DNA from 2 places in the Tateyamaria armeniaca genome. Region 2 is predicted to be linked to the other one. Evidence: riboswitches for the same ligand, from Rfam matches in the RefSeq annotation. Region 2 holds a riboswitch; the other holds the start of a gene.
The links. Region 2 has a riboswitch for glycine ahead of ACERZ8_RS02960 (D-amino acid dehydrogenase). Riboswitches for the same ligand answer to the same signal wherever they lie in the genome.
Positions count from the first base shown of each region.

Region 1: it holds a riboswitch for glycine, as region 2 does, so the genes downstream of both, gcvT (glycine cleavage system aminomethyltransferase GcvT) here and ACERZ8_RS02960 (D-amino acid dehydrogenase) in region 2, are expected to answer to the same signal.

Region 1 covers NZ_JBHDIY010000002.1:3,437,536-3,453,759, forward strand. The annotation lists gene ACERZ8_RS17515 (ATP-binding cassette domain-containing protein) at 1-343, shown strand, start outside; gene ACERZ8_RS17520 (metal ABC transporter permease) at 336-1,124, shown strand; gene ACERZ8_RS17525 (ABC transporter ATP-binding protein) at 1,132-1,821, opposite strand; gene ACERZ8_RS17530 (ABC transporter ATP-binding protein) at 1,818-2,570, opposite strand; partial or broken gene ACERZ8_RS17535 (branched-chain amino acid ABC transporter permease) at 2,563-3,545, opposite strand; gene ACERZ8_RS17540 (branched-chain amino acid ABC transporter permease) at 3,542-4,462, opposite strand; gene ACERZ8_RS17545 (ABC transporter substrate-binding protein) at 4,551-5,696, opposite strand; gene rpiB (ribose 5-phosphate isomerase B) at 6,134-6,586, shown strand; partial or broken gene ACERZ8_RS17555 (methyl-accepting chemotaxis protein) at 7,283-9,167, shown strand; glycine riboswitch at 9,410-9,494, shown strand; gene gcvT (glycine cleavage system aminomethyltransferase GcvT) at 9,656-10,780, shown strand; gene gcvH (glycine cleavage system protein GcvH) at 10,797-11,156, shown strand; partial or broken gene gcvP (aminomethyl-transferring glycine dehydrogenase) at 11,169-14,005, shown strand; gene ACERZ8_RS17575 (ATP-binding protein) at 14,092-16,224, opposite strand, start outside.
Region 2 covers NZ_JBHDIY010000002.1:577,045-593,268, reverse strand. The annotation lists partial or broken gene ettA (energy-dependent translational throttle protein EttA) at 1-976, opposite strand, end outside; gene ACERZ8_RS02975 (MOSC domain-containing protein) at 1,127-1,597, shown strand; gene ACERZ8_RS02970 (nicotinate-nucleotide adenylyltransferase) at 1,661-2,275, shown strand; gene dacB (D-alanyl-D-alanine carboxypeptidase/D-alanyl-D-alanine endopeptidase) at 2,323-3,816, shown strand; partial or broken gene ACERZ8_RS02960 (D-amino acid dehydrogenase) at 3,851-5,143, opposite strand; glycine riboswitch at 5,145-5,252, opposite strand; glycine riboswitch at 5,269-5,362, opposite strand; gene ACERZ8_RS02955 (ABC transporter permease) at 5,571-6,695, shown strand; gene ACERZ8_RS02950 (ABC transporter ATP-binding protein) at 6,692-7,483, shown strand; gene ACERZ8_RS02945 (MlaD family protein) at 7,502-9,280, shown strand; gene ACERZ8_RS02940 (ABC-type transport auxiliary lipoprotein family protein) at 9,277-9,927, shown strand; gene ACERZ8_RS02935 (DUF4864 domain-containing protein) at 9,931-10,332, opposite strand; gene ACERZ8_RS02930 (lysine--tRNA ligase) at 10,396-11,973, opposite strand; gene ACERZ8_RS02925 (tellurite resistance TerB family protein) at 12,117-12,542, shown strand; gene ACERZ8_RS02920 (cobalamin B12-binding domain-containing protein) at 12,567-13,382, opposite strand; gene ACERZ8_RS02915 (glycosyl hydrolase family 28-related protein) at 13,612-15,897, shown strand; gene ACERZ8_RS02910 (hypothetical protein) at 15,937-16,224, opposite strand, start outside.

The DNA of each region.
Region 1 (16,224 bases), 2.9 Mb from region 2:
CCTGCTGATGTCGCCGGACCTGCTGATCCTCGATGAGGCGACACAAGGGCTGGACCAGCCGGGTGCCGCGGATTTTTATCGCAAGATCGACCATGTCCGCACCCACCTCAACTGCGCTGTCCTGATGGTCAGCCACGATTTGCACGTGGTCATGGCCGCCTCGGACCGGGTGTTGTGCCTGAACGGCCATGTCTGCTGCGAAGGCACGCCAGAGGTGGTGCAGGACGCGCCCGAATACCGCGCCCTGTTCGGCACCGGCGCACAAGGCGCATTCGCGATCTACCGCCATCAACACGATCACGATCATCACCACCACGACGAACACGAGCACGACCATGCTTGATGATTTCATGGTACGCGCAGGTCTGGCCGGTATCGGCACCGCACTTGCGGCCGCCCCTTTGGGCTGTTTCGTGGTGTGGCGGCGGATGGCCTATTTCGGCGATGCAACTGCCCATGCGGCCCTGCTGGGCGTTGCGCTGTCGCTCGCCTTTCAGGGGCCGATCATGCTGGGTGTGCTGGCGACGGCCCTGATCATGGCGCTGATGGTCCAAGGGCTGTCGGGGCGCGGACTGGCCGAAGACACGTTGCTGGGCGTGCTGGCCCATGCCGCCCTTGCCATTGGTCTGGTTGCTGTGTCGTTCCTGTCAGGCGCACGGATGGACCTCATGGGCTATCTTTTTGGCGATATCCTTGCGGTCACGGTTTTCGACCTTGGCCTCATCTGGGCCGGTGCGGCAGCGGTCATCGGCCTTCTGGCCTGGCGCTGGCAACGCCTGCTGACGGCCACGCTGAACCCCGATCTTGCGCAAGCCAGCGGCATATCTTCGCGCGCAGAGCAGATGGTGCTGACGATCGCGCTGGCTTTGACCGTCGCTGTCGCGATCAAGGCGGTCGGGGCACTGCTGATCGGCGCACTGCTGATCATCCCGCCGGCCGCCGCACGCCCGCTTGCGCGCACGCCCGAGGCGATGGCGCTGATCACCGCCGCCATCGGGTCGGGCGCTGCAATTGCGGGTCTTGGGTCGTCTTTCCAGTTCGACACGCCGACGGGCCCCACAATCGTCTGTGTCGCCGCAGCTCTGTTCTGTCTGACGGCCATTGCCGGTCGTTTGCGCGCCTGACGCCCACTCAGACGCTCAGATAGGTGTCGGCCACTGTCCCATCCAGTGCATCCAGCGATCCGTCCCACACGGATCGCCCGCGTTCGATGATCACCGCGCGATCCGCCATCCGGCGCAATTCAGCCAGCGACTTGTCGACCACCAGCAGGGCAAGGCCGGTCTCGGTCTTGAGGCGTGTCAGCGCGGCCCAGATTTCCTGCCGGACCACGGGGGCCAGCCCCTCGGTCGCCTCGTCCAGCACCAGCAGGCGCGGATTTGTCATCAGCGCGCGCCCGATGGCCAGCATCTGCTGCTCGCCCCCCGACAGGCTGTGCGCGCCCTGATCGCGCCGTTCGGCAAGACGCGGAAACAAGGCCGCAACGCCATCGAAATCCCACAGGCCGGGGCGCGCGGCGGCGATCAGGTTCTCAAACACTGTGAGGTTCGGAAAACAGCGCCGCCCCTCGGGCACCAGCCCGATACCGGCACGCGCGGCCCGGTGCGGCGGCACATGCGCCATGTCCTGCCCGTCAAAGCGCACATCGCCGCCAGAGTGCCGCAACAGGCGACACAGCACCTTGATCGTCGTGGATTTGCCCATCCCGTTGCGCCCCATCAGCGCGACAACCTCGCCCTCGCCCACAGTCAGATCGACGCCGAACAGCGCCTGCGACGGTCCATAGGCCGCCTCGATCCCGCGCATCTCAAGCAAGCTCACGGCATCTCCTCACCCAGATAGGCAGCGCGCACATCACGGTTGGCGCGGATGTCTTCTGCTGTGCCGGTGGCGATGATCTGGCCATAGACCAGCACTGAAATCCGGTCAGCCAGCGCAAAAACAGCGTCCATATCATGTTCGACCAGCAGGATCGGCGCGTCGCGGCGCAAACTGTCCAGAAAGGCAGTCATGCGTTTTGACCCTTCCCCGCCCAGCCCCGCCATCGGTTCATCCATCAGGAACGCTTTGGGTTCCAGCGTCAACGCCACGGCCACTTCCAGCAAGCGGCGCTGCCCGTGGCTGAGGTCTGCGGTGCGCTTTGCGGCATGTTCCATAAGGCCGACGCGCTCGAGTGCCGCTTCGGCCCGGGCGCGCAACTCGGCATCCCGCATCACCGGCTTGAAGAACCGCCAGACCGACCCGCCTGCCCCAAGCGCGCCCAGAACGGCGTTTTGCAGAACAGAAAACTCCATTGCCAGTGCGCTGATCTGAAAGGTGCGCCCCAGCCCTGCCTGCGCGCGCGCCGCCGTGCCCAGCGGTGTCACATCCGCACCTGCAAAGACGATCTGCCCGGCATCCGGTGACAGCCCGCCAGCGACCTGCGCGATCAGCGTGGATTTGCCCGCCCCGTTGGGCCCGATCAGCGCGTGGATTTCGCCGGGGTTTAATGTCAGGCTCACGTTGTCGGTGGCCCTCAGCGCACCAAAGCTCTTGCGCAGCCCTTTGATATCCAGCAGCGCCTCAGTCATCCGCCACCTCGCGGCCGGCCAGCGATCCGATCAGACCACCCCGGGCAAAAAGCACCACCAACAGCAGGATCGCCCCGACATAGATCAGCCAGAACTCACTGACACCACTGAGCGTGTGTTCTAGCAACACGAACAGGCATGCCCCCGCAACCGGGCCGAACAGCCGCCCGATGCCGCCCAGAACCACGAAGACGATGAATTCGCCCGACATCTGCCAACTGAACATGGTGGGCGAGACAAAGCGGTTGAGATCGGCAAAGAGCGCGCCCGCCAGCCCCGTCACAGCGCCGGAGATCACGAAGGCCACAAGGCGCAGACGGAACGGAGACAGGCCGACGGTTTCAACACGCGCCGGGTTCTGGCGCGCTGCGCTCAGCGCCATGCCAAAGGGGATCGGGCAATCCGGCTCATCCCCCAGAGAACGAGGCTAAGCAGGGCAAAGACGAGGGCAAAAAACTGGATCGGCTCCAGCGTGTTGAGCCCCGGAAAGGCGTTGCGTACATAGATGCTGAGGCCGTCTTCGCCCCCGTAGGCGGGCCAGGAAATCGAGAAATAGTAGAACATCTGCCCGAAGGCCAGCGTGATCATGATGAAGTAGACGCCCGAGGTGCGCAAAGACAGCAAACCGATGATCAGCGCGGCAAGGGCACTGCTGAGGATGGCCACCAGCCATATCACCGGCATGGACTTGGTGCCTTCGATCACGATCCATCCGTCATAGAGTGGTGCATAGCTTTGGGCGTGGCTGGCAAGGATGCCCATTGCATAGCCCCCCAACCCGAAGAATACCGCGTGCCCAAGGCTGACCAGACCACCCAGCCCAAGGGCAAGGTTGAGCCCCACCGCCGCGAGCGCAAGGATCGCGGCGCGTGTGGCCAGAGTGATGGTGAACGGTTCGTCCATAATCAGTGCCGCCACGGCCAGCAGCGGAAGTGCGAGGAACACGGCTGTGTTGATCGCCCCCTCGCGCGTCATGGTGCGGCCCCGTAAAGGCCCGTGGGGCGGTAGATCAGGACAACGGCCATCAGGATGTAGATCGCCATGGATGCCAAAGCGGAGCCGATTGAGGTGGCGGTGGACGCATCGAGAAATACACCGAAGGCCAGCGGCAGCAGCACACCGCCCAGCGTGTCCGTCAGCCCGACCAGCAGGGCACCCACCAGCGCGCCCTTGATCGACCCGATCCCGCCGATGACGATCACGACAAAGGCGAGGATCAGCACCGGTTCGCCCATGCCCACCTGCACGGACTGGATTGCACCGACAAGTGCACCTGCAAGCCCTGCGAGTGCGGCCCCAAGCGCAAAGACAATCGTGTAAAGTCGCGAGATATCAACGCCCAAGGCCCCGATCATTTCGCGGTCGCTTTCACCGGCGCGGATCTGGATGCCGATGCGCGTGCGCGCGATCAGCAGGAACAGACCCACCGCAACCGCAAGCCCCACGGCGATGATCAGCAGCCGATAGGCCGGATATTGAATGCCGCCGGGCAGCGTGACGGGGCCTGCAAAGGCCGATGGAACGTCCAGGTACAGCGGGAACGAACCAAAGAGCCACCGCGTCCCTTCAGAAAAGATCAGGATCAGTGCGAAGGTGGCCAGCACCTGATCAAGGTGGTCGCGGTCATAGAGCCGCCGGATTACCGTCACCTCGACGATCGCACCCGCAGCGGCGGCGGCAGCAAGGCTCGCCATCAACGCCAGCACAAATGACCCCGTTGCGCCCGCGACGGCGGCGGCGGCAAAGGCCCCGATCATGTAGAGTGAACCATGGGCCAGATTGATCAGGCCCATGACCCCGAAAATCAGCGTCAGACCAGCGGCCATCAGGAACAACATGATCCCCGATTGCAGCCCGTTCAACACCTGCTCGATCAGCAAAAGGGTGGTCATCTACCCCTGCCCTGCCGCGCACACTTACCCGGCAGGCCCTTGACAAAATTGAGGAAACTGTCCCGGCACCGAGGCCGGGACACATGGCTTACATCTTGCAGTCAGCGCCGTAGACATCCGTGTGGTTTGTCGCGGCCACGCCGATCACCTTGTTGGTGACGATGTCGCCTTCCTTGACCACTTCGCGCATATAGACGGTCTGGATCGGGTGGTGGTTGTCGCCAAAGGCAAATTCACCACGCACCGACTGGAAATCGGCCTCTTTCAATGCCGCCCGGAACGCATCGGCGTCGGACACATCCGCCTTGGCAGCGGCGGACACCAGCAACAGGCCAGTGTCATAGCCCTGCGCTGCGTAAAGTGATGGCAGGCGCCCGTATTCCGCCTGAAACGCTTCGACGAATTCGGCGTTGCCCGGCACGTCGAGGTCCTTGGACCAGTGCGCGGTGTTCTTGACCCCAAGGGCCGCCTCGCCAATCGCGCCGAGAATGCCCTGATCAAAGCTGAACGCCGGGCCCGCGACGGGTTTGTCCACGCCCGAACCTGCATATTGCTTCATAAAGGAGATCCCCATGCCACCGGGCAGGAAGAAATAGACCTGATCGGCGTCACTGGCGCGGATCTGCGCGATTTCAGCGGCGTAGTCGGTCTGGCCCAGTGTGGTATAGACTTCCTCGGTCACCTCGCCTTTGAAAAAGCGTTTGAACCCGGCCATCATGTCCTGACCCGCAGGATAGTTGGGGGCCATCAGGAACACTTTACCGACGCCCTCATTGCTCAGATAGGCGCCTGCTGCTTCGGAAAACGCGTCATTCTGCCAGCTGACGTTGAAATAGTTCGGGCTGCACCCGCGCCCGGCCAGTGCCGAGGGTCCTGCATTCGGGCTGAGGTAAAATTTGTCCTGCGCCGTGGCCGACGGGACAACCGCCATCGCGAGGTTTGACCAGATGATGCCCGTCAGCACGTCAACCTTTTCAGACTGGATCAGCTTGTCGGCGAGGCCAACGGCAATGTCGGGCTTGCGTTGATCGTCCTCAATCACCGTTTCGATCATGTCGTTGCCCTTGGTCGCCAGCAAAAAGCCATCGCGCACGTCAATGCCAAGCCCCGCACCGCCGCCCGAAAGCGTGGTGATCATACCCACTTTGACCTTGCCGCCATGCCCGTCCGCGACTGCAAACGAACCCATCGCGGCCATACAGACCGCCGTTGCCACCATATGTTTGATGCGCATTATTCACTCCCTGATTGTATCGGTGCATTCGCCCCGGTTTTCTGGGGCCATCAAGCACTTATCCCGTCCCGTCCTGTCAAGCCGATTGGGTGGAATGCGGTGCAATACGGGCGCGTTTTCCGGATTGGGGCTTGGGTGAGTGATCGGTTTTCACATCTCATGTGTAGCTTGAGGTATGTATGATAAATTCATGATAATTCTTCATAAATAAGTTATCCACAGTCACCATTGCAAGAGTATCGCCGCCTTCGAACCCGCTCGATACTCGCTTCACGCAATAAAATGCAGCCTCTCGGCACGCATGGCTTGCGTCATCCTCGGCCTACTCCCTCACCCGGCAATCAGTCCGCAGCACGAAGGTCATACATCTGGTCTCTCGTCCCCGCCCCGGTTAAGACCTGCTTCCAATCGCACACCAGACCGGGACACAGACCACCATGACACCCAATACGCGCGTCGTTTTGTCGAGCGATCACGCCGCCATCGCTTTGCGTCAGACCATCGCAACCCATATCTCCGGCCTTGGATGGGAGGTTGAGGATATCGGACCGACAACGCCGGAAAGCACGCATTACCCCGAACACGGGCGCGCGGCAGCCCTGCGGGTTGCATCGGGCGATTGTGGATTGGGCATTGTCCTGTGCGGCACAGGTCAGGGCATCATGATGGCCGCCAACAAGGTGCAGGGTATCCGTTGCGGTGTGTGTTCTGACACGTTTTCGGCCCGCATGATCCGCCAGCACAACAATGCCAACATGCTCGCGCTTGGCGCGCGCGTTGTGGGCGAAGGGCTGGCCATAGAAATCGTCGATGCGTTCCTTGCGTCGAAATTCGAGGGCGGACGCCATGCAACCCGCGTCGATATGATTGAGCCCGTCGCTGGGGACTGAACACCCCGGTTTTGCACAACTGCGCGTCTGATGTGAGCAATTTGCAACTTCTTAAGGAGGCCATGGAATTCTGCGCCCGCCAGAATCACCAAGGATCCTCAGATGGGCGAACCCAAAATGCGTGCCAGTGGAAACCCCATTGCGTCCGTGCATTCGATTTTCTTCAAGTGCATTGTTTTGCTGGTGGTTTTCTGTGCGCTGATCGTCGGTGTGCTGACGTTCAAATCGCTGCAGGCGTCAAACGCATTGGCAACGGACATGGTTCTGGAATTCGGCGACGAAATCGTGGCCCATCTCGCTGAACATATTGCGCCTATCGTTCAGGCGCAGGATGCCGAGGCCGTGGCCGAAGTCATGTACACCACTGAAAAATCCATGAATCGCGGTACCGCAGGGGTCGTCGTGCTGGACCGCGACGGTGCAATCCTGATGGAAAAAATGCGTGACGGAAATTCGTCCCGCATGATGCGTGCCATTGCCCAAGAGGTTCTGGCAGACGGCCAGACGCGCACCAATGTCGACAGGTTGATCATAGCGCACCCCATCCTGTTTGGTCCCGACCAGGATGTGGTTGGCGTTGTCGCGGGCGATTGGCAGACCGACGTGTTTTCCGCCGCTGTGCTGGACGCAAAACGCGAAGCACTGCAGATGGCGCTTGTCCTGGCAGTGGTTATGCTGGTGTTGGCGGCCCTGATGATGAACCGCATTCTGGCAAAGCCCATGTTGGCCATCGCAACCGCGACAAAAAGAATTGCCGCCGGTGATTTCGACCACCAGATTCCCGAATTCAAATCCGGCAATGAGTTTCATGCCGTTTCGGTTGCCTTGACTGCGTTCCGGGAACAGCTAGCCGATTCCGCAGCGGCGCACACAGATGCGGCCATGAAAAGCACCGCGTTGGATTGCGGGTCGGCCAGCATCATGATTGCCGATGCCGACTTCAAAATCGTCTATGCCTCCACTGCCGTCATAAACCTTTTGACCCGGCACAAAGACGTCGTCAGGTCGCGCATCCCGGCCTTTGACCCGAACACGATCATCGGTCAATCCATTGACATCTTTCACAAAAACCCGGACATGCAACGCAAGATGTTGGGGGCGTTGGGCGCAAATGGTCATGACGCCAGCCTTGAGATGGACGACGTCACGCTCGAACTCAAAATCTCGCGTATCGACAGCGACGAGGGAGAACGCATTGGATATGTGGTTGAATGGGATAACGTCTCCGAAGAGCGGTTGAACGCGGCCGTTCTGCAGTCACTCCACGAAAATCAGGCACGCGCAGAGTTCGGGGCGGATGGACAACTCATGGACGCAAATGAGGCGTTTTACACACTTGCCGGACTGGACCCCGACGCACTGGATTGCCGGTTCGCTGATACGGTTTTTGTCGACGACGCTCCGGCCGATCCGTCAGTCGCGATGTTTGGTGAAATCAAAATCGAAGGCAAGACGGGGGCCACGTCATATCTGCTGGGTGGCCTCGGCCCGGTGCATTTCAGCAATGGTGATCTCAAACGCACAGTACTGATCGCCGCGGACGTCACACAGAAACACAATGAAAAAGCGGCGATAGAACGCGAAAGGACTCGCCTGCAATCCGAGCAGAATTCCATGATCGAGGCGTTGAGCGCGTCGCTTGCCGCGCTGGCAGACGGCGACCTTGGCGTCCGGATCAACGACGCGTTTGCGGGTTCGAACGACCGTATCCGGCAGGATTTCAACACGGCGATCACACGCCTCGACGAAGCAATCGGGTCCGTCGTGGCCGGGACAGACAAAATCCAGTCGGAAGTCGCAGGCGTGACCAACAGCGCCATAGAATTGAGCCGACGCACGGAAAGCCAGGCAGCAACCCTTGAAGAAACCGCAGCCGCCGTGTCGCAAATCAGCGCGTCCGTCAAAAGCTCGGCCGAGGGCGCGCAAAGTGCCAATGACATCGTGAGCACGGCCCGGGAAAACGCGACAGCCTCGGGCAAGGTTGTTCACGAAGCTGTTGCGGCCATGGACGACATCTCGAAAAGTTCGACCGAGATCCAGTCCATCGTGAAAGTCATCGACGATATCGCCTTTCAAACCAACCTTCTTGCTTTGAATGCAGGCGTTGAAGCAGCACGCGCTGGCGATGCAGGACGCGGATTTGCTGTGGTCGCATCAGAGGTGCGCGCCCTTGCCCAACGGTCCTCAGAGGCCGCCAGTGAGATCGGGACTCTCCATCGCGTCGTCAACCCAAAGCGTTGACCTCGGTTCCAAGCTGGTTGGGGATGCGGGCAACGCTCTGGAGCAGATCATCGCGTCGGTGTCCGACATCTCGCACCATGTCTCGCACATCGCAGAGGCCACGCAGGAACAGTCCGCCAGCGTGGGTGAGATCAACACTGCGATGGGCCAACTGGATCAGGTGACGCAGGAAAACGCAGCCATGTTCCAGGAAACCACAGCCGCGTCGCAAAATCTGACGCGCGTGGTGGAGGACCTGACCCTGCAGATACAACGGTTTTCGACCCGACCTCCGCCGTCCGAGAATGAAACCTTCGAGCAGACTGAGGCGGAAGAGACCGTCTTGGCGCGGTCTGCATAGCCTGATGTGAACGGGGCGTAGACAGTCCGCGTATTCGTTGTCGGCCTTGCCGGTCGTTACGGGCCGCAAACAAGCCCCACATTTGAGCCTCAGTCACGCACACTGACCAGCGCAAATGCTCAAAACCCAACGCTGGCTCCGACCAAACCACGCAGTTCACTTCGCCATACCAGTCATCGTGAAGACCCCCATGCGAGATACTCCTTGCCATCCCGATGGTGTTTCCGATACGAAACTCGGGACGCTTGACGTTGGGAGAACCAGATCACTGGTGCCGAAGGAGCAACTGCCTCGGAAACTCTCAGGCCACAGGACCAACGCAAAGCCACAAGACTCTGGAGAGTGATGCCCAGCGCATCCGCCGAAGGGATAATGATCTCAGGCACGCAGGACAGAGGAGGCACCGACGCGCAGACACTTGTCTGCGTCTGATATGGTGCCGCTTGATTTCACGCAAATCTCGTCGGCTAGGCAGAAGGCGATGGGATATGTCCGACCTCAAGCAAACTCCGCTGCATGCGTTGCACATGACCCTTGGGGCCAGGATGGTGCCCTTTGCCGGGTATGAGATGCCGGTCCAATACGCGCTTGGCGTGCTGAAGGAACACCTCCATACGCGTGCGAAGGCCGGGCTGTTTGATGTCAGTCACATGGGACAGGTGATCGTGGGCGGCCCGACATATGAAGCGGCGGCACAGGCCCTTGAAACGCTGATCCCGGTCGACGTCCTGGGACTGGGCGAGAACCGGCAGCGCTATGGGTTTTTCACCAACGAGGATGGCGGTATCGAAGACGATTTGATGCTGGCCAACCGCGGTGACCACGTATTTGTTGTGGTCAATGCCGCCTGCAAGGACGCCGATATCGCAAATATGAAGGCGGCGCTGGAACCTGATGTGAGGGTAACGGAACTGACCGATCGCGCGCTGCTGGCCCTGCAGGGGCCTGCTGCCGAAACGGTTCTGGCCACGCTTGATCCGCGCGCAGCGGACATGCGTTTCATGGATGTGGCCACACTTGAGTTGGGCGGGACAGAAGCCTGGGTGTCGCGGTCGGGGTATACAGGCGAGGATGGGTACGAGATTTCCGTGCCTGCGAACCAAGCCGAAGCGCTCGCCCGAACCTTTCTGGCGCACCGTGATGTCGAAGCCATTGGTCTGGGGGCGCGCGACTCGCTGCGCCTTGAGGCCGGGCTGTGCCTTTACGGGCAGGACATGGATGCTGGCCTGAACCCGGTCGAGGCGTCACTGGCTTGGGCGATCCAGAAGGTCCGGCGCGCCGATGGGCCCCGATCAGGTGGTTTTCCCGGCGCTGACACGATCCTGAGCGCCCTGACAAACGGCGTGGATCGCCACCGTGTCGGGCTGCGACCCGAGGGCCGCGCGCCGATGCGGCAGGCCGTGCCCCTGTTTGAAACCGAAGACGGTGGTGCGCAGATCGGCTTTGTGACTTCGGGCGGCTTTGGCCCGACAGTCGACGGGCCGGTTGCCATGGGCATTGTGGCCGACGGCCTGCACCTGCCGGGAACCGTTCTTTATGGCGAGTTGCGCGGCAAGCGCCAACCGGTGACGGTTGTGAAACTGCCGTTCGTTGCGGCCAACTTCAAAAGATAACCAAAGAGGAAAACCCATGAAATACACAGAAGAACACGAATGGCTGCGCGCCGACGGGGATGCTTATGTTGTGGGCATCACCGAACATGCCACCACCCAGCTTGGTGATCTGGTCTTTGTCGAACTGCCCGAAGTCGGCACAGTGGTCAGCAAGGACGACGAAATTGTTGTGATCGAAAGCGTGAAGGCGGCATCGGACATCATGGCACCGGTCGATGGCGAAATCACCGAAGTGAACACCGACCTTGCCGACGATCCAAGCCTCGCTAACAGCGACCCGCTGGGCAAGGGCTGGTTTTTCAAGATCAAGCCGTCCGATGCCTCCCAACTCGACGGCATGATGGACGAAACCGCCTATAACGCGCTGATCGGCTGAGGAACGCACACCATGACTTTCAAACCCACCGACTACCTGCCTTACGATTTTGCGAACCGCCGCCATATTGGGCCGTCGCCCGCCGAAATGGACGAGATGCTGGACGTGGTGGGTGCGAAAGACCTTGATGCGCTGATCGACGACACGATCCCGGCGGGCATCCGTCAAAAAGAGCCGCTCGATTTCGGCAAGGCCAAGTCCGAACGCGAATTGCTGCACCACATGCGCGTGACCGCGTCCAAGAACAAGGTGCTGACCTCGCTCATCGGCCGGGGCTATCACGGGACGGTCACGCCGCCCGCGATCCAGCGCAATATCCTAGAAAACCCCGCGTGGTATACCGCCTACACCCCCTATCAGCCGGAGATCAGCCAAGGGCGGCTTGAGGCGCTGTTGAATTTCCAGACGATGGTGTCGGATCTGACGGGTCTTGAGATTGCAAATGCGTCGCTGCTGGACGAGGCGACCGCATGCGCGGAGGCGATGACCATGGCGCAGCGCATTTCCAAGGCGAAAGTGACCGGCTTTTTCATCGATGAAAACTGTCACCCCCAGAACATCGCCGTGATGCAGACGCGTGCCGCACCGCTTGGCATCGACATCGTCATCGGCGATCCGCGCGACCTGGATGCCGGCGCCGTCTTTGGCGCGATTTTCCAATATCCCGGCACATATGGGCATATCCGGGATTTCACCGATGAAATCGCCAAACTGCACGAGAACAAGGCAATTGGCATTGTCTCGGCAGACCCGCTGTCGCTGACCCTGCTGAAAGAACCGGGCGCAATGGGGGCCGATATTGCCGTTGGCACAACCCAGCGCTTTGGGGTGCCCATTGGCTATGGCGGCCCGCACGCGGCCTATATGGCGACCAAGGCCAATTACGCGCGCAACATGCCGGGACGCATTGTCGGCGTGTCCGTCGACACCCATGGCAACCGCGCCTACCGGTTGTCCCTGCAAACGCGCGAACAGCATATCCGCCGGGAAAAGGCGACGTCGAATGTGTGTACCGCACAGGCGCTGCTGGCCGTGATGGCGGGATTTTATGGCGTGTTTCACGGCCCAGACGGCCTCAGGGCCATTGCGCAGCGCATCCATCGCAAAACCGCCCGTCTGGCCGAAGGTCTGAAACAGGCGGGCTTTGACGTGCGTCCGGCCACGTTCTTTGACACGATCACGGTGGATGTGGGACCGCTGCAATCGGCGGTGATCAAATCGGCGGTGGACGAAGGCGTCAATCTGCGCGCCATCGGCACCACGGGCATCGGCATCACGCTGGATGAACGCACGCGCCCGGCCACCATCGAGAAAGTCTGGCGCGCCTTCGGGGTCGAGCGGCAGGACAAGGACTATACCCCCCATTACAACATGCCGGAAAAGCTGATCCGCACGTCCGATTTCATGACGCACCCGATTTTCCACATGAACCGGGCCGAGACGGAAATGATGCGCTATATGCGCAGGCTGGCCGACCGCGATCTTGCGCTGGACCGCGCGATGATCCCGCTGGGGTCGTGCACGATGAAGCTGAATTCCGCCGCCGAGATGATGCCGGTCAGCTGGCGCGAGTTTTCGCTGCTCCACCCCTATTGCCCCAAGGAACAGGCCGCTGGCTATATCGAGATGATTGATGATCTGTCGGCCAAACTGTGTGACATCACAGGCTATGACGCGATTTCAATGCAGCCCAATTCGGGTGCACAGGGCGAATATGCGGGCCTTCTGACCATCGCAAGCTGGCATCGTGCGCAAGGTCAGGGCCACCGCAACATCTGCCTGATCCCGATGAGCGCGCATGGCACAAACCCCGCCTCGGCGCAGATGGTCGGCTGGAAAGTCGTTGCCGTGAAATCGGCGGGCAATGGCGATATCGACGTGGACGATTTCAAAGCCAAGGTGGACGAACATCGCGACAACCTTGCCGGTTGCATGATCACCTACCCCTCGACCCACGGCGTGTTCGAAGAAACGGTGATCGAGGTCTGCAAGATCACGCATGAGGCAGGCGGTCAGGTCTATATCGACGGGGCCAACATGAACGCGATGGTCGGCCTTAGCCGTCCGGGCGATCTGGGCGGCGATGTCAGCCACCTGAACCTGCACAAGACGTTCTGCATCCCCCATGGCGGGGGTGGGCCCGGCATGGGCCCCATCGGCGTCAAGGCGCACCTGACCGAGCACCTGCCGGGCGATCCGAACGGTGGCACGGGTGCTGTAAGTGCCGCCGCGTTCGGCTCCCTTCCCTGTTGCCAATATCCTGGGCCTATTGCCTGATGATGGGCGGCGATGGTCTGACGCAGGCCACGCGAGTTGCAATCCTGAACGCCAATTACATCGCCAAACGGCTCGAAGGAGCGTTCGATGTTTTGTACAAAGGGCCGACGGGCCGGGTGGCGCATGAATGCATCATCGACACGCGCCCCTTTGCCGACAGCGCGCACATCACCGTCGATGACATCGCCAAACGTCTGGCCGATTGCGGCTTTCACGCGCCCACAATGTCATGGCCCGTCGCGGGGACGTTGATGATCGAACCGACAGAATCCGAGACAAAGGCCGAGTTGGACCGGTTCTGCGACGCGATGCTGGGCATACGCGCTGAAATCAAGGCGATTGAAGACGGCGACATGGACCCCGACAACAACCCGCTCAAGAACGCACCCCACACGATGGAGGATCTGGTGCGGGATTGGGACCGCCCCTACAGCCGCGAAAGCGCATGTTTCCCGAACGGGTCATTCCGGGTCGACAAATACTGGCCGCCCGTCAACCGTGTCGACAATGTCTGGGGCGACAGAAACCTGTCCTGCACCTGCCCGCCGATGGAGGATTACGCGAAACCGTAGGCGCTCGCATTTGGTGTGATTGGATTATCATGGGCCCCTAGGCGTTGTCGTCGTCGAAGCCTATTTTTCCAAATCCTACAGTGTTCTCAGGGGTTTCCGACGACCTGCCTCAACGCGGCATCAAAGGCACTGCGCGCATCATGCGCCGCAGTGTCAAGCTGTGCCGCCCATGTCTCCGCATCCAACAAAGCGTCATTGCGCGCCTCCTCTTCGAGTGCGGCAAGCGAGGTTTCCAGATCATATTGCCCCAGAAGGGATGCGGCACCCTTGGCCTTGTGTGCAGCTTCGGCGATCACCGCGCTGTCCTGCATGGTCATACCGGTCCGCAAATCCGCTGTGAAAGCGGCGAGTTCAGACAGAAACCTGTCCGCCGTTGACGCCACCCGGTCACGTCCCAGCAGCTCGACCATTTCTGCCAGTGCGTCAGGGGGCCGCTCGGTGTCGGCCTTGGGCCATTCGTCCAGAGTGACATCGGCAAAGACGGTGCGCAGCGCGTCAAGGCGGATCGGCTTGGTGTGGAACCTGTTCATGCCCGAGGCCACAGCCATTTCGCGGTATTCCTCACGCCCATGCGCCGTCAGTCCGACGATATGTGTCTGGGCATTCGCACCATTACCGCTGCGCAATCTGCGTGTCGCTTCGATCCCGTCCATGACAGGCATGCTGATGTCCATAAAGATCACGTCGAAGCGCTGATCGCGCCCCTTGTCGATGCAATCGGCGCCGTTCACCGCCTGATGCACGCTGTGGCCCATCGTGCTCAGCATGTCGCTCAATACGTGGCGGTTGATGCTGTTGTCTTCGACGATCAGTACGTCGCACGGCCGCATCGGCGTCGGTTGTGTGTCCGTCGTCATCGTATCAGTCACCGCTCCGCCACGCTCAAGCGGCAGCGAAAGGACAAATACAGACCCGTTCCCCTCAGCACTTTTGAGGGACACATCCCCATCCATCGCTCGCGCGATGCGGCGCGAGATCGACAGGCCAAGCCCGTCCCCACGCGCCTGTCGCCCTTCGCTTCGGGCCAGAGCAAAGAAATCTGCAAACACCTGCTCATGCTGATCAGGTGGAATGCCGATTCCGGTGTCGATCACCTCAAACCTCAGCGACGATGTTTCCGGCCCATGATCCCCGCTGACATGCAGGGCGATCCCACCCGTTTCGGTGAATTTGATCGCATTGCCGATCAGGTTGGTCAGAATCTGTCGAATACGTCCGGCATCCCCGTGGTAATGTCCGCGCGCGTTCTGCTCGATCTCCAACGCAAGCGTCAGGTTTTTTTCCCGCGCCAGCGGATCGAACACGTCAACCAGCCCCTGTATCAGATCCACAAGATCAAAGTCCTGCATCGTCAGTTGCAACTCGCCCGTTTCAATCCGCGTGATGTCCAGCGCTTCGTTCACATGTTCCAACAGGATCTCGCTGGATGATGTCGCGATCTGGGCATAGCGCGCCTGCTGGTCATCCAGCTTGGTGGTTTTGAGCAGATCGAGCACACCCAGAATGCCGTTCAGCGGGCTGCGCATCTCGTGGCTCATCACGGTCAGGAACCGCGACTTTGCCTTGTCCGTCTGTTCAGCACGGTCGCGGGCCTCGATCAGTTTCTGTTCGTTGGATTTGCGGGCAGAGATGTCGCGGATATAGGCGATGAACCTGGTCTCGTCGCCGTCCTGCGTCGTCGTGATGTTCATCTCGACCGGAAATTCGTCGCCGTTTTTGCGTTGTGCGGACATTTCGAACCGGCCTGCATCGACGAAGTGTCGTGTACCGGTTTCCAGATACCGTTTCACGCCCCTGGTGTGTGCGGCGCGCATCCGGTGCGGAATGAACGTGTCTTCCATCTTTTGCCCGACAATCTCATCGCGCCGCCAGCCAAAGACACGTTCAGCCGAGGCGTTGAAACCGACGATGCGCCCGGTCGCCTCCGCCGTCACAATCGCATCCAGTGACGCCGCAACGGTCGATGACAACTGTGCGGAAGACGCCGAAAGTGCTGCATCCCGGCGCGCTGCGCGTTGCAAAAGCCGATCCAGGAACAGCATCAGGATCGCCATCAGGACCAAAAGCGCAATTGCAATCCCGCCCGTTCGCGCCAATTGGCTTGCAAACTGGGCACGCCGCGCCTCTGACTGCGCAGCCCCAAGGCTGACACCCAACAGCGCGATGTCGCGCGCGTGCGGACGCACATCGTGCACAAGCTGGTGCATTTGATCGAGGGC
Region 2 (16,224 bases):
GGTCAGCCCGTTCACGTCGATCACCTTGCCGCCAAGGCGCTGGCCGTTGGGGATGACGATCTGGGCGTAGGACAAACGCTCGCGCTCGGACGTTTCCAGCATGTCGTTGTAGTTGTTGATCCGCGCCTTGGATTTCGCCTGCCGGGCCTTGGCCCCCTGACGCATCCATTTAAGTTCGCGTTCGAGCGTTTTCTGGCGGCTCTTGTCTTCGCGCGCTTCCTGTTCGAGGCGCTTGGCCTTTTGTTCGACCCAGGAGGAATAGTTGCCTTCCCATGGCACGCCCTTGCCGCGATCCAGTTCGAGAATCCATCCCGTGATCGAGTCGAGGAAATAGCGGTCGTGCGTGACGATCAGGATCGTGCCCTTGTAGTCGATCAGGTGCTGTTGCAGCCACGCGATGGTTTCGGCGTCAAGGTGGTTGGTCGGTTCGTCCAGCAGCAGCATTTCAGGCGCTTCGAGCAGCAGTTTGCACAAGGCGACGCGCCGCGCCTCGCCGCCTGACAGCTTGGTGACGTCCGCATCATCGGGGGCAGCGCAGCGCCTCCATGCTCACGTCGATCTGGCTGTCGAGATCCCAGAGGTTTTCGGCGTCGATCTGGTCTTGGAGTTGCGCCATCTCGTCCGCTGTTTCGTCGGAGTAGTTCATCGCCAGTTCGTTGTAGCGATCGAGGATCGCCTTTTTCTTGGCCACGCCCAGCATGACGTTGTCGCGCACGCTGAGGTCGGGGTCGAGCTTGGGTTCCTGCGGCAGGTAGCCGACCTTGGCCCCTTCGGCGACCCAGGCCTCGCCTGAGAAATCCTTGTCGAGGCCGGCCATGATTTTCATCAGCGTGGATTTACCCGCGCCGTTGACCCCCACGACCCCGATCTTGACCCCGGGCAGGAAGTTGAGGTGGATGTTTTCAAAGCATTTCTTGCCACCCGGATAGGTCTTGGAAACGCCGGACATGTGATAGACGTATTGGTAGGCGGCCATGGCACGCTCCTGATCTGTCGAAGGACTGGTTTGCCCGTCAGATACAGGCGCACATGGCGGTGTGCAATGGCGGGTCGTGTGGTTGTGGTGTTTGCGTGTGGGGGCGGTGTCTGTCAGCGTCTGCGTGAAGGGCGAAGTGGGGGAATTGGGATGAGCGATCTGCATGCGATGATGGCCCGTTACGCCCAATCGGGCCGTGTGGACTGGATCGGTGTGCGCCCGGAGCGCCGCGCCGATATGGTGCCGCTCGACGCGGTTGAGGTGACGGAGGACGGGCTTGAGGGTGATCATGGGCGACCGGGCAAGCGAGCCGTGACCCTTGTTCAGGCAGAGCATCTTGCGGCCATTGGTGCATATCTGGGCCGTCCCCCGGTTTTGCCAGTGCCGTTGCGGCGCAACATCGTGATTGCCGGGCTGAATTTGGCTGCCCTCAAGGATCGCCGTATCGCTGTGGGGGGTGCCATTTTGCATCTGAGCACGATTTGCGCGCCTTGTTCGCGCATGGAGGAAGAGTTCGGGCAGGGCGGGTATGTGGCGGTGCGTGGCCATGGGGGCTGGTGCGCCAGCGTTGTCGCGCCCGGTCTTGTCAGGCTGGGTGATCCGGTGCGCCCCGTTGATTGACAATTGCGCCCATCTGCTGTCCGGTCCCGCGTCGCGGCCCCTTTTGTTCAGGACAGTCCCTTGATGCGCCACGCCTTTCCACTCGCCAGACCCGGGCAGACCATCGGTCTGCTGGGGGGATCGTTCGACCCGGCCCATGAAGGGCATGTGCACATCACCCGCGAGGCGATGAAGCGTTTTGGCCTGAGCCATGTCTGGTGGCTGGTCAGCCCTGGCAATCCGCTGAAAACCCGCGGACCCGCGCCGCTCGAACGGCGCATGGCGCGTGCCCGAACTGTCATGCAGGACCCGCGGGTCACCGTCACGGATATCGAGGCGCACCTTGGCACCCGCTATACCGCGCAGACGCTGGCCGCCCTCATGGCGCGTTATCCGGGCGTGCGGTTCGTGTGGTTGATGGGGGCGGACAATCTGGCCCAGCTGCATCACTGGCAGGATTGGGAATGGATCATGGAGCGTGTTCCCGTGGGCGTTCTGGCCCGCCCCGGTGACCGGATTTCCGCAAGGATGAGCCGGGCGGCGCGACTATACGCACAGTACCGTATCTCGGGCCGGGCCAGCCACATGCTGTCGCGTGTAGAGGCCCCGGCGTGGTGCTTTGTGAATGTGGCGATGTCGGGCCAATCCTCCAGCGCGATCCGCGCGGCGGGGGCATGGGGCGCGGTTGAGGAAACGTGATCAGTTGAGTGCTTGTTTGGCCCGCAAAGCTGGGGTTACATGCGCTTATGTTCAGCACGATTTCCAGACGCGTATTCCTGAGTTTTCTCGCCAGCGGTGCCGCCACAACGGCCTTGTCCGCCCCTCCGACGGCGTCCTTGCGGCCCGTGGCGCGCGGAGTGGGCCATTTCAAGAAATCGGTTCCCGGTGCGGATGCGATTGTCGCTGCGGCCAAGCTGGGTGGTCGCGTGTGCTACGCGGTTGCTGACGCACGAACAGGAGCGCGACTGGAAGGTGGCAATGCCAAGACCGGCACGCCGCCGGCAAGTGTGGCCAAGGCGGTGACCGCCCTTTATGCCCTGAACGTCCTTGGACCGTCGCATCGGTTTACCACGCAAGTGATGGCCACGGGATCGGTGTCCGGTGGTGTGGTGCAGGGCGATCTGATTTTGGTGGGCGGGGGTGATCCGACACTGGACACCAATGCGCTCGCCGCCCTGGCCGCTGCCCTCAAGGCCAAGGGCATCCGGGAAGTGCGCGGAAATTTCAAAGTGGCCGAAGGTGCGCTGCCTTACATCAAGACCATCGACAAGGATCAGCCGGATCACGTGGGCTATAGCCCTGCCGTCAGTGGCGTCGCGCTGAATTACAATCGTGTGCATTTCGAATGGAAGCGGTCTGGCGGCTCCTATGGGGTGACGATGGATGCGCGTTCGGACCGTCTGCGCCCGGGTGTGTATGTTGCCAAGATGCAGATCGTGGACCGCCGTGTGCCGGTCTACACCTACGCGGATGGGGGGCGCAGCGACAACTGGACTGTCGCCAAGGCCGCTTTGGGCAATGGTGGTGCGCGCTGGTTGCCGGTGCGCAAGCCTGCGCTTTATGCAGGCGACGTGTTCCAGACGCTGGCGCGCTCGCACGGTATCGTGCTGAAGAACCCCAAAGTTGTGGATCGCGCCCCGCGTGGCACGGTGCTGGCCCAACATCAAAGCGATGATTTGCGGACCATCCTGCGGGCCATGCTGCGCTATTCGACCAATATCACCGCCGAAATGGTCGGCATGTCGGCAACGGCGCGTCGCACAGGGCGCGTGCCTGCCAGCCTCAAGGCGTCCGCATCCGAGATGAACCGCTGGGCCAAAGCCGCCCTTGGCACCAGCGCGATGCGGCTGGTCGATCATTCGGGCCTTGGTGGCGACAGCAAGATGACAGCCGATGATATGGTGCAGGCATTGGTGAAGGCGCATGGCAGTGCCGTGCTGCGCCCGATCCTGAAACCTGTGGCGATGCGCGATGAAAAGCGGCGCATCCTCAAGAACCACCCGATCAGTGTCGATGCCAAGACGGGCACGCTGAACTTTGTGTCCGGGCTGGCCGGGTACATGACCGCCCGCGATGGGCGGGTCATGGCATTCGCCATCTTTGCCGCAGACGAGGCGACGCGGTCGCGGATCGCCAAGGCCAACCGCGAGGCCCCGCAGGGCGCACGCAGTTGGAATGGACGGGCCAAGGTCATGCAGCAGCGGCTGATCGACCGGTGGGGTGCTGTGTACGGAAGTTAAGGCAGGTAAGGCGGATCCTGATCCGCCCCGCCTGTCACGCGGCGTTTTTCATCCGTGCCGCGTCGATGCAGTCCGCGACCCCTTGGGCGGTGGCAGCAGACAGGGTCCAGCCCAGATGCCCGTGGCCGGTGTTGTAGTAGACGCCGGGTTTCTTGCCGGGTCCGACCTTTGGCATCATCGAGGGCAACATGGGCCGCAAGCCCGCCCATGGCACACAGTGTTCCGTGGAAACGGCGGGAAAGAACGTCTCGCACCAGTCGCGCAGTGGTTTGATCCGGTCATCGCGGATGTCGAGGTTGTAGCCGTTGAATTCCGCGGTTCCTGCAATCCGCAGGCGGTTCTTGCCCAGACGCGAGGTCACGACCTTGGCCTGATCATCGAGCAGGCTGACCCAAGGTGCGGCCTCTTGGCTCGCGGCATCGTCGAGGTTGACGGTGATCGAGTACCCTTTGACCGGATAGATATTCACGCGGTCGCCCAGTTGGCCGGCGATGGCCTTGCTGGCCACCCCGGCGCAGACCACGATGCCGTCAAAGATTTCGCTGTTTTTCGCCGCACCTTCAGTCCAGTCCAGCCGGACGTCGGCGCCGGTGTGCTGGATTTCGGTGACGATGGATTTGTAATGGAATTTTACGCCCATCTTTTCGCAGGCATCGCTGAGTTTGCGCGAAAAGCTGTGGATGTCGCCGGTGAAATCGCTTTCGGTGTAGAACCCACCAAGCGTTTCGGTTTGGAGGGCCGGTTCCAGTTTGCGCACTTCGTCTGCCGACACCTCGCGCCGTTCCAGCCCCGCCTTTTCCAGCAGCACGTTCACGCGCCGGGCGTGGTCGAATTCGGACTGTTTGTTGTAGATGTGCAGGATGCCACGCCGTTCCATGTCGAAGTCGACGCCGACTTCGCTGGCGAAATCCAGCAGGTGTTCGCGCGCGGCGATGGCCAGACGCGCTGTGGCAATCGTGTTGGCCTCGTATTGGGGGATGTTGCCCATGAACTCGGCCATCCACGACAGTTTGTGCCAGCTGGGTTTGGGGTTCACGAGCAGGGGCGCTTCGGGGTGGAACATCCATTTCAGCCCCTTCATCACGGTGCCCCAACGTGTCCATACCTCGGCATTGGACGCCGACAGCTGCCCGCCATTTGCAAAAGACGTTTCCATCGCCGCATAGCGGTTGCGGTCGAACACGGACACCTCATAGCCGCGACGGGCCAGAGCGTAGGCGGTGGTGATACCGGTGATACCGGCGCCGATCACGGCGATATGGGTCATGTGGGGATCCCCCGAAAAAGCGACGCAGTTGACATGGACGCGCCCGGCGGCATGCCGGTTCGCGTCCCCATCTGTTGCGTAACCTGAGAGTTTGACGCCGGTGGTCTGGCGCTTTCTCCTTCGGTGGGCCGGGGGCGTCTGCGCCCGACCGCTCTCCAGATCGTCGATGTACCCGTTTGGCGGGCGCGGCTGGCACGGTTCTGTGTGCCTGAGAGTTTGTCGGGGCGTTGCTCCTTCGGCGGCAGGTGATCTCGACCTGCGCTCTCCCATGTCAGCCTTGGCGACTGAGCGCGATATAGGGGGTTGGATGCCGTTCGGTCAATCGATTTGATTGCACGATTTGATGCGTGTTTGGCGAGCGTGTCCGGCGCGACACGAACGTGGTGCCCGCCCCCCTGCAAAGGCGTGGCCATTGCCGTTGGGTTGGGGTATCACAAACGGGTTGCCGCACAGATTTTCTGTGATCTCTCTGCTGGATTGACGTTGTATGACCGCCCCGACGCTTCGTATTGACGAGTCGAAAGATGTGCCCGTTCTGCAGGTAGCCGGGCGCTTGGTTATTGAATACCTTGAGGCGATTGAACCCGCGTTCCGCAAGACCACGCCAGACACCAAAACGCTGCGCATTGATCTGGATGGTCTTGAGGCGCTCGACACCAGCGGCGCGTGGTTGATTGCGACCCTCAAGACGCGGCTTGAGGCGCAGGGTGTCAGTGTCGAGTTGATCGATACCTCGTCCAATCGCACGGCGCTGATCGACACCGTCCAAGAGGCATTGCCGAAAGAGGATGGCGCTGAGGCTCCGCCACGGGGCCTTATCCCTTGGGTGGCGGGTATCGGTGCGGCGACGGCTGGCATTGGTGCATCGGCGATGTCGCTTGTGAGTTTTCTGGGCGAGATACTGTCCCGCTTTGCCTATGGCGTGGTGCGTCCGCGTCGCTGGCGCACTGCGGCCCTTGTCAGCCAGATGGAAGAGACCGGGTTTCACGCCATTCCCATCGTCATTCTGATGAGCTTTCTGATCGGGATCGTTCTTGCCTTTCAGGGGGCCTCGCAATTGCGCCAGTTCGGGGCCGAGGTGTTTGTCGTCGATCTGATCGCCATCTCGATCCTGCGCGAATTGGGCATTTTGCTCACCTCGATCATCGTGGCGGGCAGGTCAGGATCGGCCTTTACCGCCTCGATCGGGTCCATGAAGGTGCGCGAAGAGTTGGACGCGATGCGCACCCTTGGCCTTGACCCTATCGAAGTGCTTGTGCTGCCCCGCGTCATCGCGTTGGTGATCATGTTGCCCATCCTCGGCTTCATCGCCAACGTGTCCGGCCTGTTTGGTGGCGCGCTGATGAGCTGGATCGAACTGGGTGTAAGCCCGAGCATGTTCATCACACGCCTGCAGGAAAATACCGACATCTGGCATCTGGCCATCGGGATGATCAAGGCCCCGTTCTTTGCCGCGATCATTGCGACCGTGGCGTGCTGGCAGGCGATGCAAGTTCAGGGATCTGCGGACAGTGTTGGGCGGCACACAACAACCTCGGTGGTGCAGGCAATCTTTCTCGTGATTGTGGCCGACGCCGTGTTTTCAATCTTCTTTTCGGAGCTGGGTGTATGACCGACAGCCCCGCAACCCGGAGCGACCGCGAGGCGGTGATCACTGTGCGTGGGCTGAGAAACCAGTTTGGCCCGCAGGTTGTGCATGACAATCTGGACCTTGATGTCTGGAAGGGTGAGGTGCTGGGCATCGTTGGCGGATCGGGTACGGGCAAATCGGTGCTGTTGCGCACGATTGTGGGGTTGAACCGCCCCGCTGCCGGATCGATCAATGTGCTGGGTTCGGATGTGCTGCATGGCAGCCGTGAAGAGCGGTTGCGCGCAGAAAAGCAGTGGGGTGTCGCGTTTCAGGATGGTGCGCTGTTTTCATCGCTGACCGTGTTGCAGAATGTCGAAGCGCCGATGCGCGAGCATCTGAAACTGAGCGCGTCGCTGATGAAGGCGCTGGGGGAGCTGAAGATCAGCCTTGTAGGCCTGCCGCAACTGGCCTGTGGCAAGCTGCCTTCGGAGCTTTCTGGTGGCATGCGCAAGCGCGCCTCGCTCGCCCGCGCGCTGGCGCTGGACCCGGCCATCGTGTTTCTGGATGAACCGACGGCGGGTCTCGATCCTATCGGGGCGGCGGCCTATGATGAGTTGATCAATGAATTGAAGCGTTCGTTGGGCCTTACGGTATTTATGGTGACCCATGATCTCGACTCTCTTTATGCGATCTGCGACAGAATTGCGGTACTCGCTGAAAAGCGGGTGCTGTTCGAAGGGCCGATTGAAGGCATGACAGAGATCGACCATCCTTGGGTGCAGGAGTACTTTACCGGCCCCCGCGCACGCGCCGCACAAGAGAAAACCTGAGGAAGGCTGCTCAAGAACATGGAAACCAAAGCCAACTACGTTCTGATCGGGCTGTTTACCCTGTTCGGCATCATCGGTGCCCTTGGCCTGCTGCTGTGGCTGGCCAAGGTCGAGGTGGACCGCCAGTACGCCTATTACGACATTCTGTTCGAGGATGTTTCGGGCCTCGGGTCGGCCAGCGACGTGCGCTATAACGGTTTGCCTGTCGGGCAGGTGGTGGGACTGGAACTGGACGAGGACGATTCCTCGCAGGTGCGCGTGCGCATCGAGATTGCGGCGGACACACCAGTGAACACCGAAACCGTGGCCCAGTTGCAGTCCCAAGGGGTCACAGGCGTCAGTTTTGTCGGCCTGTCCGGTGGGTCCGAGACATCTGTCGCCTTGCCCAGCAACAGTGAAATCCCGTCGGAACGCACGGCCTTGCAGTCGGTGTTCGAAGGCGCGCCGGTGGTTCTGGACCGTGCGGTCGAGCTGCTGGAAAACGTCAATGACGTGTTCAACACCGAAAACCAGGAGGCGGTGTCGACGATGCTGGAAAATCTGGCCTCTGCCTCGGCCCGCATCGACACTGTTTTGGATGACTTTGAAGTTTTGTCGGGTGATCTGGGGTCAGCCGCGCGCGAAATCGCGACATTTACCGACCGGCTTGATTCACTGGCCAGCACGGCTGAAACCACGCTGACGACGGCGACAGGCACGTTGGAAACCGCGAATAGCACCATCGCGCAGGTGAGCACGTTCACGAATGATGATCTGGTGCCGCTGGCGGGTGATCTGCGCACCGCGACCCAGACAGCCAATCGCGTCATTGGCGAAGTCGGCGTGCAGGCGGGTGAGATTGCGGAACGGATTGACGCCCTTGCCGAGCGGGGCGGCGTGGTTCTGGACGGCGCGACTGAAACGCTGGAAACGGCGAACCAGACCTTTGCGTCGGCCAATACGGCGATTGAGGGGATCACCACGTTCACAAGCGCCAACCTTGTGCCCCTGTCGGATGACTTGCGCACCACCACGCAGACCGCGAACCGCGTCATCACAGAGGCGGGTAGCGAGGTGCAGCGGATTGCGGGTCGCATCGACGATCTGGCGGATCGCAGTGGTGTTGCGCTTGATTCCGCCACGGTGGCCTTGGATGACGCGCAACTGACCATCCGCGATGCACGCACCACGGTGGCGCGCGCCAACACGTATTTTGACGAACAGTTGACGCCCCTTACGGACGATCTGCGCACCACGACGCAGACGGCCAACCGTGTGATCGACGAGGTTGGCAGCCGCGCGTCGGTGGTTGCGGATCGGTTCATCACCTTTGCCGATGACGGAACTGCGTTGATCGCGACGGCGGACCAGACCTTTACCAATGCGGACGTTACGCTGGCAGCCGTCTTTACCGCGATGGAGGATGCGTCGGTCACGCTGGCCTCGGCCAACAGGACGTTTGAAATGGCCAACCGCATCATCGAAGAAGACGTCGAAGGTGTGATCGCCGATCTGAGCGGTGCGGCGACCGCGCTGACGTCGACGGTGAACAAGACGGCGGAGAGTATCGACACTGTCACCGAACAGGTGCTGGCCGCGTCCACCTCTGCGGCCAACCTTACGGCATCGCTGGAGCAAGTCGTGCGCAACAACCAGCGCCAACTGTCTGATTTCGTCCGGCTTGGCTTGCCCTCGGCGCTCAGCTTTACCGAAGAAGCGCGCAGTCTGGTCGTCAATATCGAGCGGCTGGTCAACAAGATCGAACGCGACCCGGCACGCTTTTTGCTGGGCACTCAAAACTCAAGGTTCAGTAGATGATCTCTTTTTCGAAACCGTGGCCGCTTGCTCTGTTGCTTTTGATCGCCATGCCGGGCTGTGCTGCGCTGTCGGGTTTGACGGCGGCGAGCATCCCCAACGAATTGTATGTGCTGACACCCAAAAGTACGTTTGACGCGGATCTGCCGCGCTTGCGCTATCAGATCGCGGTGCAGGAACCGACTGCGACCGCATCTGTCGACACGGATCAGATTGCCGTGCAGCCAACGCCGCTTCGGGTGCAGTATTTGCCGCAGGCGCGCTGGGTCAACCGGGCGCCGTTGATCGTACAGTCGCTGATGATCGAGAGTTTTGAAAACTCCGGCCGCGTTCCTGCGGTGGGCAGTTCCGCAATTGGTTTGCGGGCCGATTTCCTGATCGTGACGGACATTCGCGAGTTTCAGGCGATTGTGCCACTGGAAAATTCGGACGCACCGCTTGAGGTCGATGTCCGTCTGAACATCAAGGTTGTGGATGCCTTTTCGGATCGTATCATCGCCTCACGCTCGTTCGAAGAGATCACGCAAGCGGCCTCTGACAGTGCAAGTGACGTCACCCTGGCGTTCGATCTCGCCTTGGGCGGCACGTTGCGGGATGCGGTGGAATGGAGCATTCGCGAAATCGCGGCATATGGCGCGCCGCGTTTCTGATCCTTATGCGCTGACGCCGACGCTTTCCAGAAGCTGCACACCGTTGATTTTCCAGCCGGCTTCGGTTTCCAGCATCCGGTAATCCAGCACGTGTACACGCCCTTCGGCGTCTACGATCTGCACTTTTTGCCAGTAGCTGCCGTTTTCCTCGCGCAGTTCAAGATAGGTGACTTCGGATGGGCGCCAGACCATCGGATAGCCTTGCGTGACCATGCGCCCAAAATTTTCCGGCGTGCGGAAGATGCCACGGATGTTGGGCGAGGCGAATTCGAAGGCTTCGGCGAAGTTGTCGGATTTGAAGGCTTCGATCTGGCTGCCGATCACGCCTTCAATCTCTGTGCCCTGGGCCCATGCCGACCCTGCCATGGCTGACGCAAGTGCGACGCCCATCATCCATTTCCGCATCTGTCATCTCCTTGTGTGCAAGAAGAATGATAGCGCATGTCCGATGTCCGCCAAGCCCGGTGTCTAGCGGACCAGTTCGCCTGCCAGCCCCTGATCGATGAGGGCGATGGTTTCATCAACGCCGTAAAGCGCGATGAAGCCGCCGAAACGGGGCCCCTGGCTTGCGCCGAGCAGCACCTCGTAGAGGGCGGTGAACCAACCCCTGAGCGGGTCAAACCGGTCGCGCCCCACGGCGTAGACCACGGATTGCAGCGCCTCGTCATCCAGCGCGCCGTCATATTCGGTCAGTTCGCTGCGCAAGGCCTCCAGTGCTTCACGCTCCTGATCTGTGGGCAGTCGATAGGTTTTCGTGGGCTTCACGAAGTCGTTGTAGTAGCGCACGGCAAACCCGACGGCCTGATCCATGCCGGGATGCGTTTCCGGCCCTGTGCCTGCCGCATAGCGCTGGATGAAGCCCCAAAGCGTATCCTTGGTCTCGGCACTGCTGACTGAGGCGAGGTTGAGCAGCATCGAGAACGGCACCACCATGTCACTGGCAGGCACGTCACCGCCGTGGATGTGCCACACCGGGTTGTTCAGCTGTTGAGTCTCGTCCTGTGTCGCGTAGGCGCGCAGTTGCTGATGGTATTCGTCAACGGCCTTTGGGATCACGTCGAAATACATCCGCTTCGCCGTTTTGGGCTTTTGATACATGAAGTAAGACAGCGATTCCGTGCTGGCATAGGTCAGCCATTCATCAATGCTGATGCCGTTGCCCGAGGATTTCGAAATCTTCTGGCCCTTGTCGTCCAGAAAAAGCTCGTAGCTGTAGTGCTCGGGCGGGCGCGCGCCGAGTGTCCGGCAGATCGCGTCATAGATTTTCTCGTTGGTCGCGTGTTCCTTGCCGTACATCTCGAAATCGACGCCAAGGGCGGCCCACCGCGCCCCGAAATCAGGCTTCCACTGTAGTTTGACGTTGCCGCCTGTGACGGGCAGCGTCCATTCCTTGCCCGTCTCATCGTCAAAGGTGACAGTGCCATTTTGCGCGTCCACGTTTTTCATGGGCACATACATGACCCGGCGGCTTTCGGGATGCAGGGGCAGAAAGATCGAGTATGTCTGCTGGCGTTCCTCGCGCAGGGATTTCAGCATGATTTTCATCAGGTCGTCATATTTATCCGCGCATTTCAGCAGAATCTCGTCAAATTGCCCGGATGCGTAGAACTCGCGCGCCGAGACAAATTCATAGTCGAAGCCAAACGTGTCGAGAAACCGCCGCAGCATAGCGTTGTTGTGGTGTCCAAAGCTTTCATGGGTGCCGAACGGGTCGGGCACATCCGTCAGGGGGCGCTGCAAATGCTGTTCCAGCCGTTCCGGGTTCGGGACGTTGCCGGGCACTTTGCGCAACCCATCGAGATCGTCAGAGAAACAGATCAGTTTGGTGGGGATGTCCGAGATCACCTCGAACGCGCGGCGCACCATCGTTGTGCGCAACACCTCGCCGAAGGTGCCGATATGGGGCAGGCCGGACGGTCCGTAGCCTGTTTCGAACAGGACGAAACCCTTTTCCGGCGGGGCGTTCTGATAGCGCTTGAGGACCTTGCGTGCCTCTTCAAATGGCCACGCTTTGCTTGTCATCGCACTGTCACGCAAACTCGACATAAGGTATTGTCCCAATCCATGCCCGTCCGCCCGGTGCGGGGGTCAATTCGACGCGGCCTGTGGCGCGCATCATCCCGCCGGTACCTATTGCGAGGGGGGCAGGCGTCAATATTGAGGGGGTGCCGAAGTGGAAAGGAAGACCCATGTCCGAAACCGAACAACTGAGCCTGACGCCGCAGGACGCCCTTGTCGCTGTGATGATCGCCATTTCGGCCTCGGATGAGGACATCCGCACGGCTGAACTGGTCAAGATCAATGCAGCCGTGAACCACCTGCCGGTTTTTGCCAGCTATGATCTGGACCGGATGAACGGTGTCGCGCAGACGGTGTTTGACCTGTTTGAGCAGGAGGACGGGTTGGATGCGTTGTTCGGCCTTGTGCGCGAGGCTTTGCCCGAGCGGCTTTATGAGACGGCCTATGCCCTGGCCTGTGACGTCGCTGCGGCGGACGGCACGCTGGAAGAGACGGAACTGCGCCTGCTCGAAGAGATGCGATATGAGCTGGAGATTGATCGGCTGCATGCAGCGGCGATTGAGCGTGGGGCGCGGGCGCGGCATCTGACAGTCTGATCACTTGGCATTGATGGCTGTGCGTCAGGCGTGATGACCCTTGAGCCATGCCTTTTCAATGAATTGGCGTGCCGCCGGGATGTCCGTCGCCACCGCGTCCACATCCATCAGTGAGACAATGTCGTCGGCGGCATGCGCGATGTTGCCACTGACAAATATCCGGGCGTTGGGGTTGTTGATCCGCAGGGCGAGGACCAGTTTCGCCAGATCAGCCGCAGAATGCCTGCCCGCCGCGGACAATCCGATGATCGGGGTTTCGGATGCCGACAAGGCATCGACCAGTTCGTCGTGCGATTTGCCGACTTTGAGGTCAATATCCCAGCCTTCTTTCCTGAAGATGTCGCTGGCCATGCGCACGCCGAGAACATGCGTTTCGCCCGGAACGGCGGCGAACACGGCTGACTTGACCTCGACAGGGCCGCGCGGCGTGAACAGATGGCTGAGGCCGCGGATGATCGAATAGATACGGCTGGTGCCGACTGTCACTTCGACGAAGGACACGTGGTCATCCGTCCACCACTCACCCAATAGACGGGCCGCCCCCGCAAGGTAGCTGAGGTAGACGGCCTCAAGACTGGCACCATCTTCGCGCAGATTCTGAATGATGCGCGCGCCTTCCTGATCGTCGTCCGAGATCAGAGCGTAGGCGAGCCTTTCGATCTGTTGGGCAGAGGGTGCGTTGATCAAGGTGTTGTTGGTCGCATTTCGCGATTTGATGCGGTTCAGGATTTCAGCGACGATACCATCGATTGAATCTTCGGGGAGTTTCGCCTTGAGGCGGCGCACGTCGGAATGTGCCTTCTGAAAGGTGTCATGGGCGAACTGTCGGTTGGCGTCCATCTTGGCGTTCCCTCCCCTTGGGGCGCAGCCGAATCCGGTGGCGAGTCGGAATCTCAACGCTGGGTAGACGGTAGAGCATGAGTCTTCGATCTGTCAACTTTGGTTTACAGTTGTGTTGCGCGGCGCGATCGCCCATCGCACGCCCGCCTGACCGCCCGTTAACACCCTGTTGATACTTCCACATCCCGAACAGGCCGAACCTCCGGCCTCTGCAAAGAAGGATGTATGGATGAACAAGGCGATCACTGATGGCGTGCTGCTGATGCCGCCGCCCTTTGCGAATGGTCTGGATGTTTGGTCGAGCGGGATTGGAACGCCGGGGTCTGACACGTATCAGAACGCTGCGAACGCTGCGCTTGTCCCAGCCGATCAGGATTTTGGCGGTTGCCTGGAGTTGCTGAAAGTGTCCGACAACACGCGGGTCCGCTATATGGGTGAGACGCCTGTGTCGCCCGGATGCTATCTGCGCGTGACAGCGCGCGTCAAAGCAATTAGCGGCAACCTCCCCACGGCTTGGATCTCGGCATATGCCGCACGGGCCGACGGCAGTTGGATCAGCGGAGTCACTGTCACATCGACCAGTGTGCCGCTGACATCCTACGGCGAGGTCGTTGAGGTGTCGGCGATCGTCGGAATTGGCAATCGGGGTGGCGTGGATTTCGTCTGGGGCGGCGACGCCGCCTATGGGCATTTTGGTATCAGTCTGACGGGACCAAATGGCGGTATCGTGCGCATTGATGACATCGAGATTGAAGACGTATCGTCGGTCTTTCTGGGTGATATTGTTTCCACCGTGGACGTGCGTGATTTTGGTGCCGTTGGCGACGGAACGACGGATGACAGCGATGCGTTTGATGCGGCCAACGCAGCAGCCAATGGGCGTACCATTCTGGTGCCTGCAGGGACATTCCGGTTGGAAAAGGACGTCGCCTTTGACCACCCCGCGAAGTTCGAGGGCCAAGTCGATATGCCTGTCGACAAGATGCTGCTATTGCGCAAGAATTTTGATCTGCCGACCTACATCGAAGCGTTTGGAGAGGAAGGCGTTGCCTTTCGCAAGGCGTTTCAGGCCCTGCTGAACAGTTCGGATCACGAAAGTCTGGATCTGGGTGGACGACGGGTGCAGGTCGATGGACCCATCGATATGCAAGCCGCTGTGCCGAACCGCGATCAGTTCAACACCCGTCGCGTCATTCGCAATGGCCAAATTGAGGCCGTCGGTGACAACTGGGACACGATTGTCGCCACAAGCCCGGCAACCTACAGCACGTCCAATGCGCGCACCCTCACCAACGTGACCAACATTGCGAATATCGAGGTCGGGTCGCTTGTTGAAGGCAACGGCGTGGGTCGGGAAATCTATGTCCGTGATGTCAACATTGCGGCCGAAGAAATCACACTGAACGCGCCGATCTATGATGCGGTCGGCACGCAGACCTACACGTTCAGCCGGTTTCCCTATCTTGTCGACCTGAGCGGCTTTTCGAAGCTGTCCAAGTTCAACATGTCCAACATCGAATTCCAGTGTAACGGCAAGTGCAGCGGCATCCTGCTTGCCCCGACGGGGCCGACATTCGAGTTGCAGGAATGCTTTATCAGCCGTCCAAAGGATCGTGGCCTGACGTCCATTGGCGGCGGGTGCCAGGGCATCCTGATTGATCGCTGCCAGTTCCTGTCCGCCGAAGAAGGTCAGACCGTGGATCAGCGTACGTCCATCGCGCTGAACGTGAATTCCAACGACGCCAAGATACGTGATTGTCGTGCCACGCAGTTCCGCCATTTCATCTGCGCGGCGGGTCAGAACCACCTGATCATGGGCAACCACTTTTTCCAGGGTGATGGTGTGTCCGGTGGCATTCGCACGGCAGGTATTGTCCTGCAGGACAACTTCACCGCCAGTGTGATCAGCGGCAACTATATCGACAATTGTTTTGTCGAATGGACGAACGAGCGGGACCCGACACCACAGTTTACCGCCGGGTTCTCGTTCAGCTCGTTTAGCCTGACCGACAATGTGTTCCTGGCCAGCGATGTGGCGGACTGGTTCAGCTATCTGGTGGTCAAACCACATGGGTCAGGGCATTTCCTGAACGGCGTTTCGGTCACGGGGAACCGGTTCCGTTGCATCAATGGATCGATGACCCGGGCCGAGCGTGTCGATACGAGCTTTTCCGATCTGAACCATGATCGAAATCGTTCGGTCTACTTCGAAGGCAATTCCTATCACAACGTGCAGGAGCAGGCGTCCAATCCGTTGCTGGTTGCCCATGATCAGAACACGAATGCCAAGATCTGGACCATCAGCACCAACAAGCAACTGCCCTTTGAGAGCTATTGCCAGTTTGTGGACTCGGTCGCCTTGACCGGGGACATCCGCAATACCTCCAATGCGCGCGTGTTCGAGAACCCGGTTGGCAAGGGTCGCATCGGCGCGAATGAAGATCAATTCACGCTGGAGTTCGCCTCGACCGTCCGGGGCCAGGTGCGCGCAACGGTTCGCATGGACAAAGACTAAGATTTCTTTTCGGGTGGGCCTTTCGGGGTCCGCCCGGATTTAAAAGCTGCGCCAGAGCCCTAGTTTCAGCGCATATTCTCCATCTTCGGCTTCCAAGCCGATCTGGTAGCGGGTTTCTCCATCCTGTTTGGGCCGCCAGATCAACGATGGCGCGAGTGTGGTGGAGGTGTTTGTTTCGGTGCGGCTGAGAAACACCTGCATCATGACCTGGACGCTGTCGGACAGTGTCAGCCCCACGGTTCCATCAACTTTGAGCGTGATGTTCTGCCCTGTGGTTTCCCATTCGGCCGCTGTGTCGATGGACACCCACCCGGACCGATCCCAGAA